2 regions of the Pseudarthrobacter sp. rb genome follow, and region 2 is predicted to be linked to the other one. Evidence: riboswitches for the same ligand, from Rfam matches in the RefSeq annotation. Region 2 holds a riboswitch; the other holds the start of a gene.
What was found. Region 2 has a riboswitch for cyclic di-AMP ahead of ACWRN3_RS04540 (C40 family peptidase). Riboswitches for the same ligand answer to the same signal wherever they lie in the genome.
Positions count from the first base shown of each region.

Region 1: it holds a riboswitch for cyclic di-AMP, as region 2 does, so the genes downstream of both, ACWRN3_RS15070 (aggregation-promoting factor C-terminal-like domain-containing protein) here and ACWRN3_RS04540 (C40 family peptidase) in region 2, are expected to answer to the same signal.

Region 1 is NZ_JBWJAR010000011.1:42,842-57,046, reverse strand. It holds gene ACWRN3_RS15075 (ArnT family glycosyltransferase) at 1-1,675, shown strand, start outside; cyclic di-AMP (ydaO/yuaA leader) riboswitch at 1,905-2,065, shown strand; gene ACWRN3_RS15070 (aggregation-promoting factor C-terminal-like domain-containing protein) at 2,071-2,766, shown strand; gene ACWRN3_RS15065 (glyoxalase superfamily protein) at 2,989-3,408, opposite strand; gene upp (uracil phosphoribosyltransferase) at 3,453-4,088, opposite strand; gene ACWRN3_RS15055 (phosphatase PAP2 family protein) at 4,101-4,925, opposite strand; gene ACWRN3_RS15050 (nucleoside deaminase) at 4,981-5,529, shown strand; gene ACWRN3_RS15045 (glycosyltransferase family 4 protein) at 5,486-6,568, opposite strand; gene ACWRN3_RS15040 (6-pyruvoyl trahydropterin synthase family protein) at 6,571-6,966, opposite strand; gene ACWRN3_RS15035 (zinc-dependent alcohol dehydrogenase) at 6,970-8,010, opposite strand; gene ACWRN3_RS15030 (HNH endonuclease signature motif containing protein) at 8,081-9,619, opposite strand; tRNA gene ACWRN3_RS15025 (tRNA-Ser) at 9,730-9,819, shown strand; gene ACWRN3_RS15020 (zinc-dependent alcohol dehydrogenase family protein) at 9,937-10,971, opposite strand; gene ACWRN3_RS15015 (GNAT family N-acetyltransferase) at 11,150-11,686, opposite strand; gene ACWRN3_RS15010 (DUF7793 family protein) at 11,875-12,261, shown strand; gene ACWRN3_RS15005 (SRPBCC family protein) at 12,273-12,836, opposite strand; gene ACWRN3_RS15000 (Rho termination factor N-terminal domain-containing protein) at 13,294-13,914, shown strand; gene ACWRN3_RS14995 (gluconokinase, GntK/IdnK-type) at 13,984-14,205, opposite strand, start outside.
Region 2 is NZ_JBWJAR010000002.1:382,375-396,579, forward strand. It holds gene ACWRN3_RS04460 (SOS response-associated peptidase) at 1-148, opposite strand, end outside; gene ACWRN3_RS04465 (mycoredoxin) at 281-538, shown strand; gene ACWRN3_RS04470 (lipoate--protein ligase family protein) at 567-1,316, opposite strand; gene ACWRN3_RS04475 (ABC1 kinase family protein) at 1,439-3,148, opposite strand; gene ACWRN3_RS04480 (PadR family transcriptional regulator) at 3,154-3,693, opposite strand; gene ACWRN3_RS04485 (thioesterase family protein) at 3,813-4,616, opposite strand; gene ACWRN3_RS04490 (endonuclease/exonuclease/phosphatase family protein) at 4,778-5,455, shown strand; gene ACWRN3_RS04495 (NUDIX domain-containing protein) at 5,489-6,004, opposite strand; gene ACWRN3_RS04500 (DUF1918 domain-containing protein) at 6,053-6,244, opposite strand; partial or broken gene ACWRN3_RS04505 (metallophosphoesterase family protein) at 6,319-6,824, shown strand; gene ACWRN3_RS04510 (glucose 1-dehydrogenase) at 6,979-7,872, shown strand; gene ACWRN3_RS04515 (DUF1810 domain-containing protein) at 7,924-8,370, opposite strand; gene ACWRN3_RS04520 (DNA alkylation repair protein) at 8,391-8,921, opposite strand; gene ACWRN3_RS04525 (TraR/DksA family transcriptional regulator) at 8,918-9,277, opposite strand; gene ACWRN3_RS04530 (aggregation-promoting factor C-terminal-like domain-containing protein) at 9,299-9,553, opposite strand; gene ACWRN3_RS04535 (hypothetical protein) at 9,739-10,203, shown strand; cyclic di-AMP (ydaO/yuaA leader) riboswitch at 10,474-10,644, shown strand; gene ACWRN3_RS04540 (C40 family peptidase) at 10,648-11,493, shown strand; gene ACWRN3_RS04545 (protein adenylyltransferase SelO) at 11,601-13,064, opposite strand; gene ACWRN3_RS04550 (ribonuclease Z) at 13,048-13,995, opposite strand; gene ACWRN3_RS04555 (mycothiol transferase) at 13,988-14,205, opposite strand, start outside.

The DNA of each region.
Region 1 (14,205 bases), on a different contig from region 2:
CCGGACCGCGGCGCACGCCACCGGAGATGCCACCACCGCCCACCGGGCGGGTTTGCTGGGGGCCGCGGTGTTGGCCCTCACCCCGGTTGCCACACTGATGTTCCGGTTCAACAACCCGGATGCCCTGCTGGTGCTGCTCATGACGGCGGCCGCGTACGCGGTACTCCGCGCGGTCCAGGAGGACCGGCTGCGCTGGCTCCTGCTGGCCGGGGTGTTCCTGGGCTTTGGATTCCTGGCCAAGCAGCTGCAGGTCCTGCTGGTGGTTCCCGGTTTTGCCGTGGCCTACACGGTTGCGGGGCCGGGCAGGCTGGGCCGGCGCGTGCTGCGGCTGGCCGCGGCGGGGGCGGCGATGGTGGTTTCCGCGGGCTGGTGGCTCGTGGCCGTGCAGCTGACGCCGGCCAACATGCGGCCCTACATTGGCGGTTCGCAGGACAACTCCATCCTGGAGCTGACCCTTGGCTACAACGGACTGGGCCGGCTGACGGGCGACGAAACGGGCAGCGTGGGTGGCGGCAACGGCTGGGGCGTTCCCGGCCTGTTCCGGATGTTCAACAATGAGTTCGGTGGCCAGATCGCCTGGCTGCTGCCCTCCGCCCTGATCCTTGCGGCCGGCCTGCTGTGGGTCGGCCGGCGTGCATCGCGGACGGATCCGGTGCGGGCGTCCGTGCTGGTCTGGGGCTCCTGGGTGCTGGTGACCGGCCTGGTGTTCAGCTTCATGGCAGGCATCATCCACCCCTACTACGCGGTGGCGCTGGCGCCGGGCATCGCCGGGCTGACCGGCCTGGGTGCAGGTCTGCTGTGGCAGCGCAGGCAGCAGGCGGCCGCCGCAATCGGGCTCGCGGCTGCAGTGGCCGCGGCAGCCCTGACGGCGTTCTTCCTGCTGGGCACCACCTCGGCCTACGGTCCGTGGCTGCGGTGGGTGGTCCTTGCAGGCGGGCTGGCCGGGGCAGCAGGCGCGGGCTTCAGCCAGTTCCTGGGCATGCGTTCGGTGCAGCGGACGACGGCGGCGCTGGCCATCGCTGCAACGCTCGCCGGGCCGCTGGCCTTCTCCATCTCCACCGCGTCCACAGCGCACAGTGGGGCAATTGTCAGTGCCGGCCCCATTTCCGGATTCGGCGCAGGGCCAGGCGGTGCCCCCGCCGGCGTCCGGAACAGCCGGAACGGCTCCGGCGCGAACAGCACCGGCCCTACAGGTATTGCGGGGCGGGGCAACACAAACCCGGGCAGTACGGCACAGGGCAATACGGGGCAGGGCTTCCGGCAGCCGAATGCCCAGGGCGGCACGGGCTTCGCCGGCGGCCGCGGGGGTGGCGCGGGCGGCCTCCTGCGTGCGCCCACGCCGTCGGCTGATCTGGTCGCCGCGCTCAAGAGCAGCGCCTCGAGTTACACCTGGGCCGCGGCCGTGGTGGGCTCCAACAACGCCGCAGGTTACCAACTGGCAACGGAGCTGCCGGTCATGGCGGTGGGCGGCTTCAACGGTACCGACCCCTCCCCCACGTTGGCGCAGTTCCAGGACCTGGTAGACCTGGGAGAGATCCATTACTTCATCGGCGGCGGAGCCATGCGCTCCAACAGCGGTTCCGACGCTGCCAGCCGGATCGCGGAGTGGGTGGCAGCCAATTTCACGTCGCAGAGCATTGGCGGCACTACGGTTTACGAACTGACCGGCCACTGACGAGGACGCCCCGTCCCGGGCTGCATGATGGCTTGGCACGCGAGTGCCGGGGCTGCATGATGCCCGGCCGGGCAGGTCCCCACCCGGATACTCCCCGTCGCAGCCGGGCAACCCGACGCGCTGCCGCCCGTGACTTCCGTTACCTAAATGTGACTTTCACTTGATCTTCCTGTACCGTCGATTGGGTGCGGTCCCCGTTCGGGCCGCATATCCCGGGTTGACGCCAAGCTCTGCCGCTTCCCCGGATTTCCGATTGAGCAACGGCAGAGGCGGGGGACCCACCGTCCCGGGCAATGAACGCCCTTGGGGTTAAGCCAGTACGTGATTTTCCGTACGGCCGGATGCCCTCATCCGAACCCGACAGCTAACTCCGCAGGTGTGAGAGGCGATCAATCATGTTCAAAAACACGGCAGAAGCACGCCTGCATGCCAAGGCTAAACATAAGGCCACGCAGCAGGCAAAGAAAACCACCCTGGGCCGCCGGGCCGGAATCCTCGCAGCATCCTGCGCGGTGCTGGTTGGGGTCGGCGCAGCCGGCCAGGCCACCAGCAGCATGGCCCCGGTGTCATCAACCCAGGCAACCCAGGCAGCGTCCGATGCCCAGATGAGCATCGAGAAGAGTGAGATCCGTTCCAACCCGGCGGCGAGCCCCGCTCCCGCTGCAATCGCAGTGGCACCACAGGCGGCGGAGCCCGCTCCCGCGCCGGTCGCGCCGGCGCCTGCACCTGCACCTGCACCCGAGCCCGCCCCGGCTCCGGAGCCGGCACCCGCCGTCGCAATCAACGACCCCGCCGGCGCCCAGGCCTACGCCGCCAGCCAGTTGGCCACGTACGGATGGGGTCCGGACCAGATGCAGTGCCTCCAAACGCTGTGGACCAAGGAATCGGACTGGACCACTACGGCCACCAATCCCAGCAGCGGTGCGTACGGAATCGTCCAGTCCCTCCCTGCTGAGAAGATGGCCAGCTCCGGCGCCGACTACCTCACCAATTACCGCACGCAGATCAACTGGGGCCTGAACTACATCAAGCTCAGCTATGCCTCCCCGTGCGGTGCGCTCAACTTCCACCTGGCGCACAACTGGTACTAGCCACCGCTCCCCTGCGGCTTCGCGCCGAAGGACCACCTTCCGCGGAGCCTTCCCTGCATTGACCGCGGCCGACGGCGCGTGCCGGCTCCCCGCCGTCGTACGCCTTGGGCAGGGCCACAGCAGGGAATTGCAGCGTCATTTACGGCCCGCATCCATAGGGATGCGGGCCGTGGTGCTCTAACCAAGAGTGCCTTAACCTCAGGGTGCTTCAGCTGCAGTGCCTCATGGTGCGGTGCTTGGGGTTGCGGTGCTTGGGGTTGCGTCCGTCCCAGCGTTCCGCCACGGGATGTATTGGACGGACCACTTGTTTCCGTCCGGATCGGCGAAGTAGACAAAGTGGCCCCACGGCAGCACCTCGATGTCACTGACGTCCACACCGTTGTTCCTCAGGTGGTCGTGCGCTGCCTGGATGTCGTCCACCACCATCTGTAGCGTGGTTCCCGTGCCGGGTGGGGCGTCCAGGAGCCCCTCGCCCATGCAGATGGAGCAGGCCGACCCGGGCGGGGTCAACTGCAAAAAGCGGATGTCGTCCGAAGGCCGCTCGTCGTAGTCGGCGTTGAAGCCCACCTTGTTGACGTAGAAATCCTTGGCCCGGTCAACGTCGGACACGGGGACATAGACAAGTTCGAGTTTCCAGTCCATCCGCACAGGCTAGCGGCGGGGACGGCTTCAAAAAAGGGTGAAAACTACCCTGCGATGCCGTACAGGCGGTCGCCTGCATCGCCCAGGCCGGGAACAATGTAGGACTTCTCGTTGAGTTTCTCGTCGATGGAGGCCAGGACGATGTGCACGTTTGCGTCGCCCAGTTCCTCCTCCAGCTTGGCCAGGCCTTCGGGAGCGGCCAGCAGGCAGATGCAGGTGACGTCCGACGCGCCCCGCTTGAACAGGAACTTGATGGCCTCGCGCAACGTGCCGCCGGTGGCCAGCATGGGATCCAGGACGAACACCTGGCGGCCGGTCAGGTCCTCCGGCAGGCGCTCCGCGTAGGTGATGATGTCCAGCGTCTCCTCGTCCCGGGCCATGCCCAGGAAGCCCACCTCGGCGGTGGGAACCAGCTTGGTCATGCCCTCCAGCATGCCCAGCCCCGCGCGCAGGATGGGGACCACCAGCGGGGTGGGCTTGGTGAACGCCGTGCCGATGGTGGTGCTGACAGGCGTCTCGATGGTGACGGGCTCCGTGCGGACCTCCCGCGTGGCTTCGTAGGCCAGCAAGGTCACCAGCTCTTCCGTCAGCTGGCGGAAGACCGGCGACGGCGTGTTCTTGTCCCGCAGGACGGTGAGCTTGTGGGCGACCAGGGGGTGGTCAACAACGAGAGTACGCATCCCCCAAAACTATCATCCGGCGGTGTCCTTGTTGTGGCTGCCGCGGGCATGCTCCTTGCCGCCGTCGCCGTGGTGGTGCACTTCCTCGGCCACCACATCCCGGACGATCGGACGGTCGAACGACGGAGCCGCACCGGCGTGCTCCCGCCTGCGGACCAGGTGGAACAGCCTGTGCGCCAGGATCACCACGCCCACCCAGGTGAGGCCCAGCAGCCACCCGGCCATGACGTCCGTCAGCCAGTGGTGGCCAAGGAAGACGCGGCTCAGCCCCATGGCGATGATGAAGAGCGCGCCGGCCGTGATGGCGGTGACCCGTACCAGCATGGTGTTGAACTGGAGGCAGATGAGGTAGGCCACCAGGCTGATCACCACGGTGGTATTTAGGGTGTGGCCGCTTGGGAAGGACGGTGAATCCTCGTAAGGGGGCACCGCGTCCGCATGGTCCGGGCGGGTGCGGCCCACCAGTTTCTTGCCAAAGGTGGTGGCCATGATGGAGACCCCCGCCGCACCGCCGATCAGGACGAGCGGTCGCCAGTTCCGGCTGAGGAACGTCAGCCAGGCGGTGAGGATGCTGGCAAGGATGGGCATGCCGATGCCGCCGCCGATGTTGGTGAAGCCGGTAACGAACGCATCAAGTCCGGGGCTGCGCAGGCTCTCGGCCAGGGCCAGGGCCGGCTTGTCCAGGTTGGCCAGGCCGGCAGAATCCACCACGTTGTCGTACACCTCGGCGCCCAGCAATGCCAGGGACACGATGATGACGCCGCCCACAAGGATGGTGAGGACGAGCGCCGCGTAAGGTTTGAACCAGAGACCTAGCCGATCCCGAAGAGTGTCCATGGTGCCTCCCGGCATCCGTAAGTAACCTGAGTATCCCCGAAACTATCATTGAGCCATGCCGTTGCCCGAAAAGAAATATGATGCCTGGATGGGCCTTGCCCTGGCGGAAGCACGCAGGGCACTCGCCACGGAGGATGTTCCCATCGGCGCCGTGGTGATAGGGCCCGACGGCGGGGTGCTGGGTTCCGGCCGGAACCAGCGGGAGGAACTGGGCGATCCTACGGCCCATGCCGAGGTGGTGGCTATCCGCGAAGCGGCGGGGCGGCTGCAGGAACGGGCACGGCTCGACGGCGGCCGCGGCGACGGCTGGCGGTTGTCCGACTGCACGCTGGTGGTCACGCTGGAACCCTGCGCGATGTGTGCCGGAGCAATTGTCCTGGCCCGGATCCCGCGGGTGGTGTTCGGGGCCTGGGACGAGAAGGCCGGCGCCGCAGGCTCGGTGTTCGACGTCCTCCGCGAACGCCGGCTCAACCACTGGGTTGAGGTGTACCCGGGAGTCCGCGAGGATGAGTGCGCCTTGTTGCTGCGCGGGTTTTTCGCCGGGCACCGCGGAGCAGCCTCTAGTCCTGTTCCGCCAGCAGGGCCAGCACTCCCCTTGCCGTAGTACTCCAGTCCGGAAGGCGTGTCCGCGCCTCCAGCGCTGCCGCGCGCCAGCTTTCCCTGGTGTCCGGGTCCTGAAGCCAGTGGCGCAGGACGCCGGCCAGCAGGCCTGGGCTCTCCTGACCACCTTCCGGAAGTGGCAGAGCTGCCCCGGGAAGCCGGGGTCCGCCGTCGGCCGCTGTTAATCCCGCCAGCCCCAGCGCCTCAACCGCCCCTGTCCCTTCACGGACCAGGACCGGGATGCCGTGGGCCAGGGACTCGGTGACGGCCATGCCGAACGCCTCCTGCCGGGACACCAGGAGGCTGAGATCCGTCCGCGCCCATTCAGCTTCCAGCGCTTCGCCGGCGAGCTCACCGGTGCACCGCACCCGTTCCTGCAGCGCGTTCTCCGTGATGGCAGCCCGGACTTCCCGCGCGTAGTTGGGGTCTGCCTGGTCCGAGCCCACCAGGGACGCGGTCCAAGGAAGGTCCTGGACCAGGGCGAGTGCTTCCACAGCCAGCATCTGGTCCTTATTGGGCAGCAAGGCGGCGACCACTGCCAGGTGCGGAGGCGTGGAACCGCCGGCTTGGGCTGCGGGGTCGACTCCGGGCAGGGCGACGTGTGCCTGCGGAAGCCCTCTTTCGATCAGGACAGACGCCGCCCAGGTGCTGGTGCAGATCACACCCGCTGCTGCCCTGAGGGCCCTGGCCTCGTCTGCAAGGGCTGATGCGCCTGAACTTTCCGGCACCGGCATATGCACCAGCACCCATGTTTCCTGTCCCGTCCTGGCCGCGGCTTCCAGTTCAGCCGGGGCACCAACGGCCACCAGCCCGTCAACGATCGCCACTGGCCGCCCGGGACCCGCCACAGGTTCGCTTGTTTCGAGGAAGGCGCCCAGCCGGCGTTGTTCCCTGGCGCCGGCTTGCGGCCAGTCCCCCTCAACGCTGATCACGTCCACCGCGGCGCCAAGTTCCCGCAGCCCTTCAACCAGGCGGGCGTTGTAGACGTTGCCGCCTGAGCTGTGGCGGATGTTGCCGGGGACCAGCAGCCGGATGTGGCGCACGGTCAGGCGGTGAGGTCCAGGGAATAGGCGGCCCACGCGTCCGGATTCTCGCGCAGCGTGACGTCGAGGCCTGCGAGTTCGCGGCCGTCGTCGCTGTCCTTGATCCTGGCGGCCACTTCCTGGGCGATGTACTGGGCGAGCGCTTCCGTGGTGGTGAGCTTGCCTTCGAAATCCGGGTGCTCGTCGAGGTTGCGGTAGTTCAGGCCGGCCAGCACTTCCTCGATGATGGTTCCGGCGGCGCCGATGTCCAGGACGATCGCGTCATCGTTCAGGGCACGACGACGGAAGGTCACCTCGGCGACGAAGGTTGCCCCGTGGAGTCCCTGGGCCGGGCCGAACCCTTCACGGGGAAGACTGTGGGCGATCATGAAGTGGCGGCGGACTGTCAGGCTGAACATGGGTTACCTCAAGTTTTCGGAGTCGTGGGCGGCTGGGGTGGGTGCTTGGTTGGTGGCGGGGTACTCGACGACGTGGCACAGGGCTTCAAGGGTGCCGTCGGCCAGGCTTTGGACGACGCCGGGCAGGTCCTCGAACTTGGAAGAGCCGGTCAGGAATGCGTCGAAGACGGGATCCTTCAGCAGCGACACTGCCAGGTCCAGGCGGTCCGCATTGGTGCGGCGGTGGCGCCGCGCACGCGCCACCATGCCTACCTGGCTGGCCCTGATGGACAGCCGCCGTGCGTGGAAGTCCTCCCCCAGCGGGACAGTGACTTCCCGGTTGGCGTACCAGGACATCTCGATGACGTCGCCGTCATCGCCGACCAACTGCAGGCTGCGTTCGAGGCCTTCCTGCGAGGCCGAGCAATGGAACACGATGTCGCAGTCGGCCAGGGCGTCGTCGGGGTGTGCGAAGTCCACGCCCAGGGTGTCCGCGAGCCGCTTCCTGCCGGGATCGAGGTCCACCAGCTGAAGGCGTTGCAGCGGGAAAGTGCGCAGGAGCGTGGCCACCATGCCGCCCACCAGGCCTGCACCCACGACCGCAACCCTGTCCCCCAGCCGCGGCCCGGCTTCCCACAGGGCGTTGACTGCTGTTTCCACCGTTCCGGTAAGGACCGCACGCCGGGAGGGGACGTCGTCGGGAATCCTGGTCAAGGACTCCACCGGAACCACGTAGAGGTCCTGGTGCGGGTTCAGGCAAAAGACGCGCTGGCCTTTCCACCCCTCGGGCCCTTCCTCCACGATGCCGACAGACAGGTAGCCGAATTTCACCGGCCCGGGGAACTGGCCTTCCTGGTGCGGGGCCCGCATTTCCTCCGCGACCCGCGGCGGCACTGCCCCGGCGTGGACCACCATTTCGGTGCCCTTGCTGATGCCGGAGTAGAGGGCACGGACCAGCGCTTCACCGGGCCCCGGGGCCCGCACGTCCTCGGTTCTGAGCTCGCCGTGCTCCTTGGCAGTGGTCCAGTATGCGGTTGCGTGGATCGGAGTCTGTGAATTTGTCATCTTGCTGATGAATCTAACCGGACGCGCAGGGACGGGGAAAGTCCGACGGCGCGTGGCGGGGTTCATTGTTTCAAGAGACAAGGTGTTGGCGGAGCGCTTCTTCAAGGATGCTGCGCTGTTTGGCAAGGCTCAGCTCTCCAGGCACCAGCTCTTCGCCCGGCATGATTTGCCCACCTGGCATGCACCTTTCACCTTGCAGGAATCCCGAAGGCCAGCGTGGTGGGTCCCAGTCTTGGTGTTCGCTTTGGTAGTGGCGGCCGGTGGGTGAGGTCCAGCCGGGTGGTTCGTTCTTGGTGGCGGGTGTGGGTTTCCAGGCCGTGGTGTGGCGGAGTTTGTGGTGTTTCGGGCAGGGCTGTCCCAGGTTGCTGATTCCGGTGGTACCGCCCTTGGCCCAGGCGAGGATGTGGTCGGCATCGTTGTCCAAGGAATTGTTGCTGCACCCCGGGAACGGGCACTTCCCGTCCCGCATCCGCAACCACGCCCGCATGACCCCGGTGACCCTGTAGCTTGTCCGGCCGATTTCCAATGGTGCCCCATCCCGCGGGTCCACCAGCACCCGGTAGAACGACCCCGCACCGGAGGCCACCAGTTCCCGGGCCATTGACGGCGGGATGGGACCGTACCCATCCAGCATCGCCGCCTCATCCGTCAGGCCCATCAGGGAGAACACCGGGACCGTGACCAGCACCTGCGCCCGGATCGGCGACTGCACCCGGATCGCACCCGCACCGTCGCTGGAGCTGCCGCTGGTGCTGTCACTGCCGCGGGTGTCGCTGTCGTTTGGTGTGCCGTTGGTGAGGATCGCGTTGGCGAAGGTGTCCGCACGCAGTTGGGTCATGGTGCGGCATTCATCGGGTCCCTGCAGGGCCCGGGCGGACGCGGTGAGCCGGTTCCACCCGGCCTGGGCCTGGTCCGCGGGCAAGTAGGCGGACAGCCAGGCCATCCCGTCCTGGTCCGGCCGGAACTCCACCCGCCGGTCCACCACCCCTTTGGCGTGGCGTTGTTCGATGGACCCGGCCTGGTGGCGTTCCCGCCAGGTGCGGGCCTTAGCCTTGAACCGGTGCGCCGGAAGCTGCCCCACCGGGCACCCCCGCGCCGGGTCCGGTGCGTCCGGGTCCAGGAAATGGGCTTCCAACGCCGCCGCCCCCGCGGCATCCAAACACGCTGTCTCATCGGCCATCACCACCGCGTGCTGCCAGGAGATCACCCCGGCCTGCAAAGCCTCCAACGTCCGCGGCAACGTCGCCGTGACAGCGTGCGAGGTGGCCAGGAACGAACCCGCCGCCCGCGGCCCCAGCGCCAAAACGCACCCGATTTCCGCCGCGGCCGCCATCTCCTGCGCCTGCACCGGAACATCCGGGCCCGCAACAGCCGCGGCGCTCTCCGCATACCCAACGGCGGCCTTCGCCTTCAAACCTGCGATCCGGGCCTCCACGTCACGGGACCCGGCCAAAATCTCCAGGCAACCATCCGCCAAACCAGCCAACGGGTCCGCCGCAGAAAAAGGCACCGCACCGGCCCCCTCCACCACGGCATCAACCTCTGCATTCAGCACAGCAAGGGCAGCACGGATCTCCCCAAACGCCTTCACCACCGCCGATTTCCCCATAAACCCATCATGACAAGGGGGTCTGACAATCAATACCGGCCGCCGAAGCACTGGCTTGGCTTACGCACGTTTTGGGGATGCAGGCCTTGCTCCGGTACCCTATTGAGGTTGGTGACGTGTCCGAGCGGCCGAAGGTGCAACACTCGAAATGTTGTTTGGTGTAAAAGCCAACGTGGGTTCAAATCCCACCGTCACCGCCATGTAGAAAGGCCCTGCTTCCCTTGCAAAAGGGAAGCAGGGCCTTTCTTCATCCCGGGGAAAAGGTGCCTCCAAGTGACGCCAGGATGTGGACTACCCACCTGTTGGCAACGAAAGCCTCAGCGGGTGGGATCGATCATCGTCATGCCCGCAACATTGGCGGTATCAAGCCGGGGCAGCATTTCGGCAGCCTCCTCCAGACCAATCACGCGTTCGATCAACTTCTGCGGTTCGAGCGCTCCCGACTCAATCAAGGCGAGCATTCCGGGGTAGTCCGCCGCGGCCATCCCGTGGCTTCCAAAGACGTCCAGTTCCCACGCAATCACCCGCGCCATGGGCACACGGGGGTGGCCTTCCACCGGCGGCAGGAGACCGATCTGGACGTGCCGGCCCCGGCGGCGCAGGCTCAAGAGTGCGTCGGCGCACGTCTGCTCGCTGCCGACGGCGTCGACGGAGACATGGCTCCCTCCCGTGAGGGCCTGCACCTGCGCCGGAATGTCTGAACCGTCTGCAACCAGGACGTGGTCTGCGCCGAGGCGCGCAGCCACCTCAAGGGCGGCCGGGTTCCGGTCAACAGCGATCACTTTGCCGCCGAGTGCCTTGGCGATCATGACGGTGCTGAGCCCCACGCCGCCTGCCCCGATGACGGTAACCCATTCATCGGCATTAAGGTCCGCCCGGCCGGTCAGCGCACGGTAGGCAGTGGCGAACCGGCATCCCAGACTGGCGGCTGCCTCGAAGCTGACGCCCTCGGGAATGGCCACGAGATTGGTGTCCGCCGCATGGATCACGACCTGCCCGGCAAACGAACCCCAGTGGGTGAAGCCAGGCTGTTGCTGCTCCGGGCAAACCTGCGCGTTGCCGCCGAGGCACCACTGGCAGGTGCCGCAGCCCTCGACGAATGGTGCGGTAACCCGGTCGCCGGCCGTCCACTTCGTCACTCCCGGACCGACACTGGCAACGACTCCGGCGAACTCGTGGCCCGGGACGTGCGGCAGCGCTATGTCGTCATGTCCGGCCCAGGCATGCCAGTCGCTGCGGCAGAGCCCCGTGGCAACGACGCTGATGACGACGCCGCCCATCGGCACCTCAGGCTCTCCAACCTCCCGGACGGCGAGCGGGCCTGCTATCTGATCCAAGACAATCGCGCGCATATGACCTCCACATATCGACGTTATGCCGCGCACATGCTTGAGCGGCTCCGGCCGAGACATCTTCCCACGTGGCGCCGATGCGCTGAAAAACCTTCCCAAGAGGGTGCCCGGGCCGCTGCGTAATGCCTGGGACCGTCGTCGGGCCTGTTCCAAACCGCGCGTCCAAACGGCGCGGCGGTTAGAGAAGCCGCTGGTAGATGCGGTGATCCTGCCACTGGCCGGCGATCCGAAGGTAGGCGCGCGCCGTGCCGTAGGCCTCAAAACCATTCTTCTCGAGCACCCTCTGCGATGCCGCATTGCGCACCAGGGTGGCTGCTTCGAGGCGGTGGAGTCCGAGTCCATCTTTCGCGATGCCGACGGCCGCGGCCACCGCTGCTGTCATCAGCCCCCGGCCCTGGACAGACTGGGCGATCCAGTAGCCGACGTGGGCGTTTTGGAATGCGCCCCGGACGATCGAGCTGAGCGTCAGGAGTCCCAGAATGCCGTCCCCGCCAGTCAGCACCATGGAAAGCGCTGCGCCTGATTCAAGGTCAGTCTGCCTTCTCCTGATCACCTCGCGCTGGCCTTCGACGGTGTAGAACTCCTCCGCCCTGGCCGGTTCCCACGGGGCAAGGTGGGAACGGTTGGTCTGGAGCGCCTCAGCCAGCGGCCCTGCGTCGGCAGCCTGTACGGGACGGAGAATAATGCCGTCAGCGAGTTCACATGAGAGGTCCACTGCTTCAGGCTACACAGCCGGAAAAGCGCGCAGCCGGGGCCCACCGTTTGTCCCGGACCGGCACTTTGCCCTGGCCAGCAATGAGTCCCTGGCTGCCGCTGCACCTATTGTCGTCACCATCAGGCAGAATGGGCCTGAATTAGTCCAAGCTCTGGAATACAAGTCCTCAATGAGAATCCAGGACGGGAATGAACGAATTCTTTACTGCCTCTTTCGACAATGGCGTGCTGCGTTTGCAGTGGAGCCCGGAAGTCCTCATAACCTATGACATTGCCGTACGGGCGGCGCGGGTCCTGGAAGGCCTCAGCGGCGGCCGGATCCTGCCTCTTCTTGTTGACCTCGCGGGGGTTGCGGGATTGACGCCCGAGGCCAGGGCCGGCATGAATGCCTACCGGGGGTTCTCCGCCGTCGCCCTCATTGGGGATGGCCCGATGGGCAAGGTCGTGGCGGCGTTTTCCCGGCGGTCCCTGACTCCCACGGCATATTTCACCAACGCCCCCGATGCCCTGCTTTGGCTTTCGGAGCAGGGCAACCGGGCCGGCACGCCGGGCAAGGCGCTTCGCACTGAGCGCTGAGAGCGTAGCTGTCACTGCTGCGCCGACGGCGGCGGCTTCCTTTGTGCGTCCCTGCCGGCGCGTCTTTTGATCCCCAGCAGCATGGCACGATCCATGACGAGGTAGCCCGGCCGAAGGACGAAATCCATCAGGCGAAGACCCCACGGCCGTCCGGGGCCGGACCGGGTGCGGAGCAGCAGCCTGGTCCCCGCACCACCGGCATCCTGCAGGACAAACTGCCAGGTCCCGGTGACCGTCCCCGGCGGCGCACCAGGGCTCAAGTCCAGGACCAGATGGCGGCAGCTCTCGATATCCACCACACGCGGCCCACTGCGTCCGCCCGGATAACCTTCCGGCATGAAGGCAATAATGTCTCCCACCTGGAGGTCCTGCCACTCGGGGTGGATGCGGTCCGCATTGGTGACGCCCAAATGGAGCAGCCCGTTCTCCACCCAGGTGTAGGAATACAGGCCCGCACGGTCCACCCCCATCTGCAGGAGCCACGGCCAGACTTCCTCCCGCGGGGCATGGACGGTGACCGCCATGGTCTGCACTTCAGCCGGAGCGGGAATCAGTTCGTCGCCGGGAAGGGGCATCGATCTTTCCGGCTCCGTCGCTCCCCAGGTGCCCAAGGCCCGGGGCATGAGGCCATGCGTAATGAACCCGGCCGCGGCGGCAATGCCGAAAACCGCCGGCAACCAAGGGCGCAAACCACCAGGGCGCAAACCACCAGAGCGCGAGCCAGCCGAGCGCGAGCCAGCCGAGCGGAAACCAGCACTTGCCCGGTTCCCCCGCTGTGACGTTTTTACGGTAGCCAGGAAACCCGGCGTCAGGCTGGTCATGGCATCGCTCCTCCGGATTTGGATGCAAGGAGCGTATGGGCAGGCTTCCCCGGGACCCAGAGTCCAAAGCCCCCCGTACCGGCCCCTCAGCCCACAGTCCACGGCTGACCCGCACCCAGTGCTTGACGGTCCCGTCCCGCACGCGCTAGAAAGTAAGTAGCCTTATTATTTCTCGATCCTGCACAACAGTTCCGCAAAAGGAGGACATGCCATGAGTGACAAGCCGGGTAACCAGACACCGAATACGCCTGATGTGAGTGAGACCGAACTGCGCAACAAGAAGGTGGACGAACTCCGCCAGGATGCCAAGAAGGAGCACATCGCCGGCGCTTCGGGCATGCGCAAGGAAGAACTGGTGAAAGAGGTGGCCCAGGCCCGGCAGGGAGACGCGGATAACGGCCAAGGCCACAACAGCCGCTCCGGGGCAGACGACGCGGAAGACCTGGGAGCCGGCCCCGACGGCGGCAGGATCCGTCATGGCGACGACTCGTCCAAGTCGTTGAAGTACTCGCAGGAAATTACGTCCACCGAGGAGGAGCCCGAGCGCGAAGGACGCAGCCTCGCGACCACACACCATGAGGTCATCAGGCAGTGGGCGGAAGAACGCGGCGGCGTTCCGGCGACAGTTGACGGCACGGAACACGGGGACCACCTGGGCGTCCTGCGCATCGACTTCAGGGAGAAGGACGCGAACCTTCGCGAAGTCAGCTGGGAGGAGTGGTTCAAGACGTTTGACGACCGTGGGCTCAACTTCATCTACCAGGAACAGCGGTCAGATGGGAGACAGTCCAACTTCTTCCGGCTGGAGAACCCGGAGCGTGAAGACGCCTAGCGGGCACCCGGGCCTGACGCATGAAAGAGGCGCTACCGCTGCTGCGGTAACGCCTCTTTCAGTTGGTTCCTAAAGCCGGGTGTCGAAGGACCCGCAGAACACGTTGTCGTTGAACGTGCCCTGGAACTCCGATTTGCCCTGGATCTTTTCCACGGCTGCCCGGATGGCTTCCCGGGTGCCCGCATGGGCGTGGATCGCCGTCTTGACCATGGGCACGTCGATCAGGTGGTTCGGCTGGTTCAGGGAGACAAACACCGTGGGAACTTCCGTGACATACCACGGGATTTCCGC
Region 2 (14,205 bases):
CTTCCACCAGCCGCTCCAGCACAATGGGGACGGCATCCGTGGGTGCCACGTTCCAGGACGGCGGGATGGTGACCTCGTCCTCCAGCTCGGCGTCGAACTCGGCCAGGAGATCCCCCACGGCCCGTGCCATTACGTAGCGTCCACACATGGCACCAGCTTGCCACCGCCCGCCACAAACTGTCATCCAGGCACCGCAGCAGCGCCCGGGACCGGGGAATACCGGCGGCCACGCTAGGGTTGACAGTAAGGAAACCTTTCAAGCGACGTATAGGAGATCCCTGTGGACTTCACTCCCGAATCAGGCACCATCACCATGTTTTCCACCACCTGGTGCGGCTACTGCAACCGGCTCAAGAAGCAGCTGGATGCCCAGGGCATCGGCTACACCGAAATCAACATCGAAGAGGTGGACGGCACGGCTGAACTCGTGGAGCAGCTGAACGGTGGCAACCGCACCGTCCCAACGGTCCTCTTCCCGGACGGCACCGCCGCCACCAACCCGTCCGCCGCCGAGGTCAAGAGCCGCCTGGCCGCCTGACCGGCCGCCGCGCCACAACTGATGCGGGTCATGCCCCCAGGCTGCTGAAGGAAGCAGTTTCCAGGGTGGCATGGCCCGCATACGTCTTAAGGATGGCCTGCTCGACGGCGGCGACGTCCAGGCCGGGCACCAGATCGTTGGCGGCGCCGGCGGTGGCAGGATCCCAGTCCAGGCCGAGCGCGGCATAGCTGTCGGTAAGGACCTTCCGGATCGGGGCGGAGTCCTCCACCACGATCACCGAGCTGAAGAGCCAGCCGCCGGAAACAACCCGCTGGGCAGTGCCCACCAGTTTCACTCTCCGGGAGCTGTCTGCCGGGTCGGTGCCGTGGACACTGAATTCGCCCGGACAGTATTCGCCGGGAATCTCACCCACGGCAGCCTGTACGCCCACGCTTCGCAGCGCCTCCGCAAACAGCTCCCCGAAGTAGCCGAACCGGGCCTTGGATCCGGCGACGGCGTCCGTATCCGGTTCAATGTGGTCCACCACCAGGGTGCCACGGTGGTAGGCCGCAGCGCGTCCGCCCGCCCGCCTGACCAGGGGTTCGAAGCCGTTGTCCCGGCAGGCCTGGGCGGCGGCGTCGAATCCCGGCAGCCGGGTATCCCGCTGCCCGAACGCCACAGTGGGCGCGGGCCGGTACAGCCGCAGGGTGGGACCAATGGCGCCGCTCCGTGCCCTTGCCAGCAGCTCCAGGCCGAATTCGAGGTCTCGGCCCGCGCCGAGTGACACGTCCTGCCGCACCACGGTGAGCGTGCTGGATCCGGTACCGGTGTGGTGCATTGTTGCGAAGCTCCCATGGTGTGGCGGCGACAGATTCAACGTCGACGGGTTTTAGCGGCGGCGGTTCACAGCCCGCGGACGGGCAGGCCACCCCTAGGTTACGCCCGACGGCGGCGGCCGCCTTAACGTCCCCGGCGCCCCACCCACAGCGCGTGCAGCAGCGGAAGGGCCGACGCCGTCATCAGCACATTGCCCAGCGCAACGTCGTCAGGGCGGACAATGGCTCCCGCGAGCAGCAGGGCCCCGAAGACCAGGGCGGAGGCTGAGCGGCGCACAGCCCGGTCCAGCCGCGCAGCCTGGCGCTCCAGGCGGGGGACGGCAACCTGCAGCGATCCTTCCTCCAGCCTCCCGGCCAGGGCGTCCAGGCGGCCCGGGAGCCGGAAGGCAACACCGGCAGCGTCGAGGGCCTGCCGGGCCACATCCTGCACCACGTTGCCCCGTTCGTTCCGCAGCAGCTGGGCGGCGTAGGGCTCCACCGAATCCCAGAGGTTGAAACGCTCATCAAGGGCACTGCATACCCCGGAGGTCAGGGACATGGCCCGGATGATCAGCAGGAAGTTCTCCGGCAGCTGGAACGGCAGCGACCGGACCACGTCACCGAACTCCACGGCAAAGTCACGGAACTCCCGTGGGTCGACCTCGCGCAGTTCGGCGAAGCCCATGCCGCCGAAGCGGGCGAAGAGCTGTGTCATGGCGCGTTCCAGGGCCACGCTGTCGGCTGACGGCATCAGGACGCCCACATCATTGATGGCCGCCACGAGTCCCTTGCCGTCCCGGGCGGCGGCTGCGATCAGCAGCTTCCGCAGTCCGCTGCGCGTGGAAGCCGTGACTTCGCCCATCATCCCGAAGTCGATGAACGTCAGTTTCCAGGGAAGCCCTGCACCTGGAGGGACTGGGGTGACGAAGATGTTCCCCGGATGAGGGTCGGCTTGGAAGAAGCCGTTGGTGAACAGTTGGTCGAACATGATGGACGCGAACACCGGCGCGACCGCGGCGGGATCGATGCCGGCGCCACGGAGCGCCCCGACGTCCGTGATCTTGATGGCAGTGACGTCCTCCAGGGTGAGCACACGGCGGGTGGTCCGCTCCCACACCACGCCCGGGACTTCCACGCGGTCGTCCCCGGCGAAATCCGCGGCGAACCGCTCCGCGTTGACGGCCTCGTGCAGGTAGTCGATCTCCAGCAGGCTGGTCTGGGCGAATTCCTCCACCAGCGCCGGCATGTCGGCGCGGCGGGAAACGAGCCGGATGTGGCTGAGCCAGCCGGCAACCTTGCGCAGGGCGGCAAGGTCGACGTCGACAATGGCGCCGATGCCCGGGCGCTGCACTTTCAGCACCACGGCGTCTAGTCCGGTGTCCCCGGCGTCGGCAGGATTCAAGCGGCCGCGGTGGGCCTGGCCCAGGGAGGCAGCGGCTATGGGCGTGGGGTCCACGGAGGCATAAACCCTGTCCAGCGGCGTCCCCAGTTCCCGGGCGGCCAGGGCGGAGATGGCAGGGAAGGCGACCGGCGGCACCTCGTCCTGCAACCCCTCCAGTTCTTTGGTGATCTCCGGCGGAAGGACATCAAGCCGGGAGGACAGGAACTGGCCCACCTTGATCATGAGGCCACCGAGGTCCACGGCCAGGTCATGGAACCGCTGGGCAAAGCGCCGCATCCGCCGTGACCGCGTCCTGGCGGCCACCCGGCCAAGTCCAATCCGCGGCAGGAACAGCTCGAACCACCACGTGGCGGCGAGGTTCCATGCAGCGAAGCGCAGAATCCGCCGGTAGCGGCCGCGGTGCTCCCGCAGGGGCAACTGGGCGTCGGCCCTCTCCTGGACGGTGGACGCCACCCGCGTCAGTCCTGGGCGAGGATGGCGTACAGACGGCGGCGGGCCTCGTCCAGCACCGCCACCGCCTGGTGCACCTGCTCCTGGGTGCCGGTACGGCCAACCTGGGCTGCGGCCTGGGCCAGTTCGATCCCGGCCTTGGGCAGGGAAGCAACGCCGCCGGCCATGGGGCCGGCGGGATCCCATGGCGCAGCCCCGTGGTGGGCTGCCACTTCCTCGCGGCCGGCTTCGGTCAACGAGTAGATTTTTCGGCCGTTCGTTTCCTCGGCTGTAATTGATCCTTCATCCGCCAGCAGCTGCAGGGTGGGATAGACGGAGCCTGCGCTCGGTTTCCAGCTGCCCCCGCTGCGTTCCTCGATCTCGCGGATGATCTGGTAGCCGTGCATGGGCCGCTCGGCCAGCAGGGCCAGCACCGCCGTCCGCACCTCACCTTTCCCGGCGCGGGTTCCGGCCCGCTTTTCAAACCGGGAGCGCAGTTCCTCGACGGCCTGCCACATACCGTCCAGATTGTTCCCGCCGAATCCGCCAGCAGGGTTTGAAGCACGCATCATGAACTCCTTTGTCAATCGTGAACGATATACAACGATACTCAGCGATACATGCCCGCACCATAGGTCAGGACCCAGGCGCGGCAAGGACCAGTCGCAGGGTCAGGACGAACCCTTTATCAGGATTTGCGCAGGGTGAGGATCTGTTCAGCGCGGCCGAACGGCCCCTGCCGGTCGTGCAGCACGGTGGAGGTCAGCCCGATCCCGTCGCTGCCGAACGACACCGCATTGTCCAGTCCCAGCCATTCCCCCCGGGGCCGGCGGTACATGTGGATCTGCAGGTCCAGATTGGGGAACGCGTAGTTGCCCTTCCCCGGCGGAACCCTGGCCGCGATGCCGTTGGCCGTGTCCACCAAGCCCATGAGCCGGGCCAGGTCGCCGCTGTCGGCGCGGTCGGTCAGGGGGTGGTCGGTGCGGAGCCACACCTTGCCGGCTCCGGGACGGTGGCCCTCGGCCACCCTCATTTCGAGGGAGCGGATGTAGCCGCCGGGCCAGACGGCGGCGCCGTCGTACGGCTTGCATTCGTCGGGGCCGGGGATCGCTGCGTCCTCGACGGCGGCGACTTCAGCGGTGTCACTGGTCAGCATGCGCCACCCGGCGGCGCGGATGGCGGTGCGGCCGCCGGCCACGAGTTCCGCCTGCACCAGTTCGATGGTCCTGCCGGGACGCAGCGTGGTGGTCTCGATCCGGAACTCGCCGCCCGGGATCAATCCAAGGATCTCGTAGCTGAGGCGGGCCATCCGCATGTCTTCCCGCGGCTGGTGCCGTTCAAGGACATCGGCCATGAGGCCCGATGCCGGGGCCATGTGCTGTTCGTGGACGTTCCAGGCACCCTGCGCGTGGATGGTGGAGCGGAACCGGCCGCCGCCCAGGTCCTGGTAGTAGAAATTGCCTTCGGCGAGTTCAGGCAGGTCTGCAGTCAAGGCTGGCCCCTTACGGAAATTCAGTGAATTGCCACTAACTCTATCCCCCGCGGACAGCGCACGGCGCGCCAACGCGGGCAACGAAATGTTGGAGGGTGCGGGTGGCAATCGGACTAGAGTAAGGAACTGGTCCTGTCAGCAACCCTCAAAAGAGGTGTTTCATGCGCGTCATCAGCTACAACCTCCGCAAGCACAAGGCCAGCGGCGAACTTCTCGCCCTGGCCCGCAACCATGACATCGATGCGCTGTGCCTCCAGGAAGTGGATGCCAGCGACCTCCCGGAGACCCTGGGCCCGCTGCACCTGGCGGATGCCACCAAGGGCAACCGGCTGGGTCTGGCCATCTACTACCGCACCAGCCGCTTCACCGCACTGGATACGCAGTCCTTCGCGTTGAAGAAATCAATGCATGACAGGGTGCTGGCTCCGGCCCATGAACGGCTCATCGGCACCAGGGTGATGGACACCGAAACGCAGCACGAGCTGGTGATCGGATCCTTCCATGCAGCTCCGCTGACGGCGTCGAACTCTTTGCGGCGCAAGCAGATCCACGCAGCCCACGCTGAACTGCTGAGCATGGGCAAAGGCCTGATGACCCTGATGGTGGGTGACTTCAACTACCCGTTCTTCACCAAGAACCTGGACATGCACATGAAGAACTCCGGGTATGCCCTCTCCCTGAGCAACCGGCGCACGTACACCCGGTACAAGGTGTTCAAGGGCCACTTCGACTTCGCCACCTCGCTGGGCCTGGACATTGCCAGCGTGGAGACGCTCCCGCGCGGAAATTCAGACCACCTGCCCATCCTGGTGACCGCCGACTACGGCGAAGGCTACTAGCCGGAGGCTCCCCGGGAGGAGTCCGGGGCCGGCCTACCAGGGTTCGCCGGTGTCCAGCTGCGCCAGCAGCTCCGGCCACGCGGCCGCGAAACCGGGGTGCAGGTCCAGGGCCTCCACCTCTGCCACCGGGATCCAGAGCAGGGCAATGCTCTCGGGGTCGCTGATCACCGGCTCGAAGGATTCCCGCACCCTCACCACCACCGTGGTGTAGGACCAGTAGCCATGGTCCAGCACGGACGTGAACAGCACTTCCACGCTCTCCGACGGGACCGCGGCTTCCTCATACGCCTCGCGGAGGGCGCCGTCAACGGGTTCTTCGCCCTGGTGCAGGGCGCCGCCGGGCAGCCCCCAGGTTCCACCGTTATGACTCCAGACCGCACGGTGCTGCAGGAGCACGCCTTTGGCGGGGTCCCAGGCAAGGACGCCCGCCGCGCCGAAACGGCCCCAGTACCTGCCGCGGTCCCCTTCCACCCAGGCGTCGCCCGGGTCGCGGGGACCTGTGCGCTGCGGTGGGGTGGAGGACATGCCTGCGGACGGAAAATGATCCATTGCTCCAGTCTGACAGGTGAAGCCGCTGGGTGCAGTCCCGCAGGAGCGTCAGGCGTTGTGTCCGTGCTCGACGGCGAAATCGCCACCGGGATACATGACGGTTTCGTGCCCGTCGTCGAAGCGGACGACATACGGCGGGCTTCCACCCTCGCCACGGACCTCCAGAATCACCCCGTGCCGGTCCGAGGACCCCACCGTCCTCCCGCGCACAACGATGCGGTCGCCTTGGGCTGCCTCCATGGCAATCACCTCCAAGCCCCCAGATTACGACTCCACGCGGCATGGGAACAGGGCCCTATGGCAGGATGCCGGGTATGCCGTTGAACCTTGTCCTGCTTGCCGATACCCATGTGCCCAAGCGCGCCAGGCACCTGCCGGAGCAGGTGTGATCCGCAGTGGAACTCGCCGACGCGGTTTTCCACGCCGGTGATTGGGTGGAGGCGGAACTGCTGGACGAATTCGAACGCCGGAGCAAGCGCCTGCTGGGCGTTTTCGGGAACAATGACGGCCCCAACTTCGCCGCCGGCTGCCAGAAACGGCCACTGCCACCATTGGCGGGGTTCGCTTTGCGGTGGTCCACGAAACCGGCCAGGCGAAGGGCCGTGAACAGCGGTGCGAGGCGCTGTTCCCCGATGCCGACGTCCTGGTGTTCGGGCATAGCCACATCCCTTGGGACACGGTGTCGCCGAACGGGCTGCGGCTGTTGAATCCGGGCTCGCCAACCGACCGACGCCGCCAGCCGGCATGCACCTTCATGGAGGCCGTGGTGGACAGCGGGCGGCTGGCGGAGGTCAGGCTGGTGGAGGTCCGCCGCGACTGAGCCCGCGGAGCGGCTTGGCAGGGCAGGGGGCTTCTGCCTAGGGTAGGAAACGTAAGCATGCTTAGTTTCCAGTGGTTGCCCTCGGCAGCCCCAGGCTGCTTCACCATCCCGGGCGATGAACCAGCCCGCGTCCCGCACGAACAGGAGTACCACCATGACTGACCAGTACACCTTCCGTAATCCCGTGACTGCCTACGAAAAGATCTCCCCGCCCAAGCAACACCAGCCTGAGCCCGGGCTTGATGCGGAACTGGCGCCCAAGGCCGACCTCGGGGAAGAGACCTATCGGGGCACCGGGCGGCTGGAAGGCCGCCGGGCGATCGTGACCGGCGCGGACTCAGGCATCGGGGCAGCGACGGCGATCGCCTTTGCACGGGAGGGCGCCGACGTCGTGCTTTCCTACCTGCCGCAGGAAGAGGAGGACGCCTCCCGCATTGCCGGAATCATTGAGGCCGCCGGCCGCAAGGCCGTCAAGGTCCCCGGCGACCTGAAGGACTCCGCCGTGTGCCGGGACCTGGTGGACACGGCGGTGGCCGTCCTGGGCGGGGTTGACATCCTGGTCAACAATGCCGGGAAACAGGTTGCGCAGGAGGACCTGCAGGACATCAGCGACGAGCAGTTCGACCACACCCTGAAGACCAACGTCTATGCCATGTTCTGGGTGACCAAGGCCGCCGTGCCGCACATGCCGGCGGGCTCAACCATCATCAACACCACGTCGATCCAGGCCTACAACCCGTCCCCCACGCTGGTGGACTACGCCACCACCAAGGCCGGCATCAACAACTTCACCAAGGGCCTGGCCCAGCAGCTGGCGCCCAAGGGAATCCGGGTGAATGCGGTGGCCCCGGGGCCCATCTGGACGCCCCTGCAGGTCAGCAGCGGACAGCCCAAGGAGGAACTGCCGGAGTTTGGCCAGTCCACTCCCCTGGGCCGCGCGGGCCAGCCCGCCGAGCTCGCCCCCGCCTATGTCTTCCTGGCCTCGCCCGAGTCCAGCTACGTGGTGGGCGAGACGCTCAATGTCAACGGCGGCAGCCCCACGCCTTAGCGCGCCCCGGGCTCCCCGTACCCCGCGCAGCAGCGGGACAGAAGCCGGGTTTCAGCCGGCCGCGTCCTGGCCGGCCAGGAGCTCGTCCGTGGCCGGGTCCGGTTCCCCGTTGAAGAACTGGGCCAGGACGGTCTTGAACACTGTTTCTCCGGGCGCCGCCCGGAGGAACAGTGTCATGCTGGAGCGGAGCTTCCTGGCGTCGATACCGCCGAAAATGTCTTCGGCGGACTGGTCGGCGTGGTTTGCCAGGACCAGCGCGCACTCCAGGAGCCGCGGGCCCAGCACCTCGTGGTCCAGGTAGGCGCGGGCCTCCGCCAGCGAGGAAATGGCGTACTTGCGGGAGGTGGCGCTCTGTCCCAGCCCGGCAATCTGCGGGAAGACAAACCACATCCAGTGCCCGGACTTCCGGCCGACCTGCAGTTCGCCCAGCGCCTGCTCATAGGTTCCGCCGGTGTTTTGCGCGGCAACAAAACGCTCAAGGTCAAACGGCTCATTCATGGGGATCTCCTCGGTACGTTTCAAATGGTCAAGTCTTTTTCAAGGGCGTCGGCCGCCGCCCGCAACTGGGGGTCCGGGTCTTCCCGCCACCGCGCCAGGACAACGCCTGCCCGCTGCCGTTCGCGCTCCCCCAGCCCCGCCAGCAACGGGACCAGGACGTCGGCGAGAAGGGGCCCGGTCAGGTCCGCTGCCTGCGCGGAGCGAAGGAAACCCTCCAGCCGGGTCAGGTCAGAGTGACGGAGCAGCCGCACCCGTGACTGCAGCAGGACCACCGCTGCCAGGCGGCGCTCGAAAACCGGCCGGGAACCGGGCCGCGGCTGGCCCCACAGGGCGGAGGCCAGCATGACCGTGCCGTCATGGTCCAGGTCCTTGAACTTCCGCAGCGCATCGCGCACGGTCCCGCGAACGGCCCCCACAGAGGAACCATAAGAGGCAAGCACCCCGCCCAGCCGCGCCCCGACGTCGTCCGCCCGGTACCAGGCGCCCTCGTTCTGCAGGGTCCGGTCCACGAAATCCGCCGCCGCGGACACAACGTCCGCCGTACCGGTCATCGCCCGCGCCCGAACGCCGCGTGGTGGATGCAGTACGGGGTCCACGGGCGGGCTTCCAGCCTGCCCTCGGCGATGGGCTCCCCGCATACGGCGCAGGTTCCATAGGTCCCCGCCGCCAGCCGGGCAAGCGCCGCTTCAATCTGGTCCAGGCCCGCCGAACTCTGTTTCAGGAGCGCAGAGGCCTGTGAGAGTTCGAAGGCGATGGTGGCACCCTCGGGATCGTGCTCGTCGTCGACATTGGAACCCTGGCGCGCCGAGTTTGCTGCCTCGATGTCCGCCCGCAGCGCCGGCAACAGTGCCAGGCGCCGCGCCCGCTCCTCTTCGAGCAGCGCACGGAACCGTTCGAAATCTGGCATGGAGACAGCCTAACGCGTCAGTCAGTACCAGTTCAGGGTTGCGGAGTGGTTCCAGGCCGCGCACGGTGAACCGTAGCGGTCACGCATGTAGCCCAGGCCCCATTCGATCTGGGTGCGATAGCTGGTGAGCCAGTCGCCGCCGGCGCTGGCGTACTTCCCCGAGGGCAGGGCCTGGGGAATCCATAGGCTCCGGAGTAGGCGTTGGTGGGGGTGGTCAACCAGTCGGACTCCTCGGTCCACAGCTGGGCCAGGCACACGAACTGGTCCTGGCCCCACCCGTAGGCGGGCAGGCGTCCGGACGCGTAGCTTTTCGCCCCGGCGGGATCGTTGACCGCACCGTCGGGAACGGAAGGCACGACGACGGCGGGAGGGCTTGGTGGGGCCGGTGCCGGGGCTTCCGGAGCGGGAGGGCCGGGGTTGCTGACGGCGGGATCATTGACCGCGCCGGGGGCCGGACCGGGTTGGGCCGGATTGGCCTGGGCAGGGTCGGCACGGGGTGCGGGCTCCTGTGGCTGCCGGGCTGCCGCTGCGGCGGCCTTGGCTGCGGCCTCCGCCTGTCCGCGGGCCTGCTCCTCAGCGGCGGCGCGCTTGGCCGCCTGGGCCGCCTCATAGGCAGCCAGTGCAGCCTGGCCCTGCCGGTACTCACCCTCCATGGCCGCCGTCGTACCTTTCAGCGTGGCGAGCTGGGCGGTCAGCTCAGTGCCGTGCCGCTGCTCCTCCGCGACCTGCCGGGCCAGCGAAGCCTGGGCAGAACGTGCGGCGTCCAGTTTTGCTTTCGCTTCCCCGGACAGGCGTTCCCGCTCGCTCCTGGCGGCCTTTTCCTGTTCGGTGAGGGCGGTGGCCGTCTTTTCGGCGGCCGCAGCATTGCTGACCAGGGTGGCCAGGGCAACGGCCATGAAGCCCCCGCCAAGGGGGAGCCTCCCTAAGGTCACGAACGGGCGCATAGTCCCGAAGGTTACCGTCGGGATTGGGCGCAGGGCAGGGGCCTGTTTCCACATTGTTACCGTGCTTCACGGGCAAAGTATCACCTGAGGTCAGGCCCTGGCTCGGGGTGTATGTCCAGACGTTTGCCCAATGCGAGAGAACAACCTCGTATGTTATCCAAATGTGACAATCACGCCGCACGTGGGTTATGGTCTTTTGGTGTCCCTCTCAGACGGGACATTCCCGTCAGCATGCCGAGCCCTGCCGCTGATCATGGGATTCAACCGCTCCAGTTGGCAGGGACGGGGGAACCAAGTTTCCGCGGCCACTTGTGGCCTTGGGGTTAAGTCGATAGCGCCTCCGCACGTCGCGGGGTTGCTTCCGGCCGGGTATCTCCAGCCCGAACCCGACAGCTCACCCCGCAGGCATGGGAGAGGCGATCAACCGTGTCAAAAATTTCAACCACTGCCCGTCACCGCGCGACCCCGGCCCGCTCCATTGTGCTCGAGGGCCTCGCAGTAACAGCCAAGTCCCAGGCCCGCTCCCTGGGCCGTCCCGCGCTCGCCGTTGCTGCGGCATCCGGCATTGCCTTCGGAGTCGGCGCCCCGGCCCATGCAGGTGTATCCGCCCCGGACACCACTGAGCAGACCAGCGTCCAGGCCACCTCGGCTCCTGCCGCCCCGGCCGCAGCCCCCGCCGCAGCAGCAGGGAACGTCCACACGGTCGTTTCCGGCGACACCCTCGGCGCCATTGCAGCAGCCTACGGCGTCAGCCTCAACGGCGTGCTGTCCGCCAACGGCCTGGGACTGTCCTCGGTCATCTACCCGGGCGACCAGATCCAGATTCCCGGCGCAGGCTACACCGCCGCCCCGGCGCCCGCCCCTGCAGCAGCACCCGTGCAGGCCGCAGCCGCCACCGCACCGGCGAACACCGGCATGAACATGTCCTACGCCTCGGCCACCCCGGTGGCATCCACCACCGGCACGGGCACCGGCGCTGCGATCCTCGCCTCGGCCTACAGCCAGCTGGGCTTCAAGCAGGATTGCACCGCCATGGTCGAGAAGGCTCTGCGCTCCGTCGGCAAGTCCGTGGGCGATCTGGCCCCCACCCAGTTCTTCCAGTACGGCACCGTCGTAGGCGCTCCCGCCCCCGGTGACCTGATCATCACCTCCGGCCACGTGGGCGTTTACGCAGGCAACGGCCAGGTTGTCAGCGGCGGCGTCAACGGCTTCGACACGCAGGTGCACTCCATCAGCTGGCTCGGCGGCTACTCCGCTGTGCGCGTAGCCTAGTCTTCGCACTGTCCGGCGCCGTTGGCGGCGCCGGACGAAGCAGGAGGGTGGCAGCCGGGAACACCGGCTGTCACCCTCCTGTCGTTTTACCCCGCGGGCCGCCTCGGTCAGGTCCCGCAGAAGGTCATGTAGCTGCCGAAGTCGTCGGGCGCCCCCTGCAGGTAACGTTCCAGCCCGGGCCGCTCGGTGAAGGGTTCACTGACCGCCTCCAGCAGCTGCTGCAGCGGAGCCAGGTTTCCGCCGGTGGCAGCGGACAGCGCCTCCTCCACAAGGTGGTTCCGCGGAATGTAGGCCGGGTTCACGCTGTCCATCAGCTCCGCGTCAGGCTGCAGCGCCTGCCACCGCTCCAGCCAGGCATCGAGGGCGGCCAGGTCAAGGACCATGCCGCGCACGGGACGGAGGTCCCCGCGAGCCGCTTTGCCCAGGTTGCGGAAGAACAAGGTGTAGTCCACGGGTCCGTCCTTCAGGATGTCGAGGACATCATCCACAAGGGCCCCGGCGGCGCCGCTTTCATCGACGCCGCCCAGGCCCAGCTTGCCCGTCATCCCGCGGGTCCATGCCTCGCTGTACTGACCGCGGAAGCCGCCGAGTACCTCCACCGCCGGGGCCACGGCTTTTTCCTGGTCCTGGTCAATCAGCGGCAGCATGGCCTCGGCGAGCCGGGCCAGGTTCCATTCGGCAAGGACCGGCTGGTTGGCGTAGGCATAGCGTCCGCCGACGTCGATGGAACTGTAGACGGCGGCCGGGTTGAAGGCGTCCATGAACGCGCACGGGCCGTAGTCGATGGTTTCCCCGGAGATGGTCATGTTGTCCGTGTTCATGACCCCGTGCACGAAGCCCACCAGCATCCACCGGGCCACCAGCTCCGCCTGGGCGGAGACGACCGCCGCGAACAGAGCGAGGTAGGGGTTGGCGGCATCAGCGGCGTGCTGGTAGTGCCTGCTGATGGCGTGGTCCGCCAGCCGTTTCAGGAGGTCCATATTTTCGGTTGCGCGCGCGTACTGGAAGCTGCCTACGCGCAGGTGGCTGCTTGCCACCCGCGCCAGGACGGCGCCGGGCAGCATGTCATCGCGCCGGACCTGCCGCCCGGTGGCCACGACGGCGAGCGACCGGGTGGTGGGAATGTGCAGTGCGTGCATGGCCTCGCTGACAATGTATTCACGCAGCATGGGCCCGACGACGGCACGGCCGTCCCCGGCGCGGGCGAAGGGCGTTCGCCCCGAACCTTTGAGATGGACGTCCAGGAGGCGGCCGGCCCGGTCAGTGACCTCGCCCAGCAGGAGGGCCCGTCCGTCGCCGAGCAGGGGCGAGTATCCGCCAAACTGGTGTCCGGCGTACGCCTGCGCCACGGGTGTGGCACCGGCCGGCACGTGGTTTCCCACCAGGAGCCGCACACCCTCGGGGCTGCGCAGGTATTGCGGGTCGAGGCCCAGGTCCGCTGCCAGCTTCTCGTTCAGGACGAGGAGCTCAGGGCTGGGCGCTTCCTCGGCCTGCCAGGGCACGGCGAGTTCCGCCAGTTCCCGGGCGAAACGGCCATCGAAAGTGACCGTGGATTCAGCTGCTGCTGTCATGGTTTAACCCTATCGCCGTTGTTGGGCCCGCTGCTTCTCCCGCTGGTTGCCGCCGCCGCGGAACAGGGATGCGGTCAAGGTCGTTGGCGGCGATCACGGTAACCCCTGGGGCCCGTGCCTGCGCCTGTTGTTCCAGCACGGAGACGTCGTCACCGTACCGTGCGGAGAAATGGGTGAGCACCAGGGTGCGGACCCCGCCGGACGCCGCCAACTCCCCGGCCTGCCCGGCAGTAAGGTGCAGGTACTGCCGTGCCAGGACGCCGTCGTCGTCGCTGAACGTTGACTCGGTGACCAGCAGGTCAGCGCCGTCCGCCAGGTCGTCGGCGCCGGGGCACGGCGCGGTGTCCATGATGAAGGCGAAGCGCTGGCCCGGCCTGGGTACGCTCACGTCCTCCAGCCTGACTGCCCCAAGGACGCCGTCGCGTTGCAGCCGGCCCACGTCCGGGCCTCCGATTCCTGCCGCCTGGAGCCGCTCCGGCAGGAAGGTGCGTCCGTCAGGCTCCGTCATCAGGTAGCCGTATGTCTCGATGCGGTGCCTCAGTGGCCGCACCTCCAGGCAGTCCGCCACGGGCCCGGCCCCCGAATGCGGATGGAGCCGCAGGTCGATGCCGGGCGAACCCACGGCCACCAAGGCCTGGACCACCGGGTCACCCGACGCCGGATAGTGCAGGTGGACCGGGTGTGCCACACCGTCGAGGGCCATCCGGGACAGGACTCCCGGCAGCCCGTAGCAGTGGTCTCCGTGCACATGCGTGAGGCAGATCCTGTTGATGTGGCTGGCCGCGACGCCGGCGTGGATCATCTGGCGCTGGGTTCCCTCGCCGGGGTCGAAAAGCAGCCCTTCGCCGTCCCAGCGCAGAAAGTAGCCGTTGTGGTTCCGGGTCCTGGTGGGGACCTGTGAGGCGGTGCCCAATACCACCAGTTCACGCACCGCCGGCGCCTGCCGTCCCGGCGTGCAGCCCCTTGGCGTAGGCGGCCTGGCCGAGGTGCTGAAGGCAGTCCCCCAGGATGCTGACCAGCCGCACTCCGAGGGTCACAGGCGGATTCCAGTGCCTGTCAACCACGCGGTCCAGGTCCGGATCAGCAATGTCTTCCAGGACCTTGGCGGTCTGCCGGTGGACGGCATCGTAGTACTCCAGCA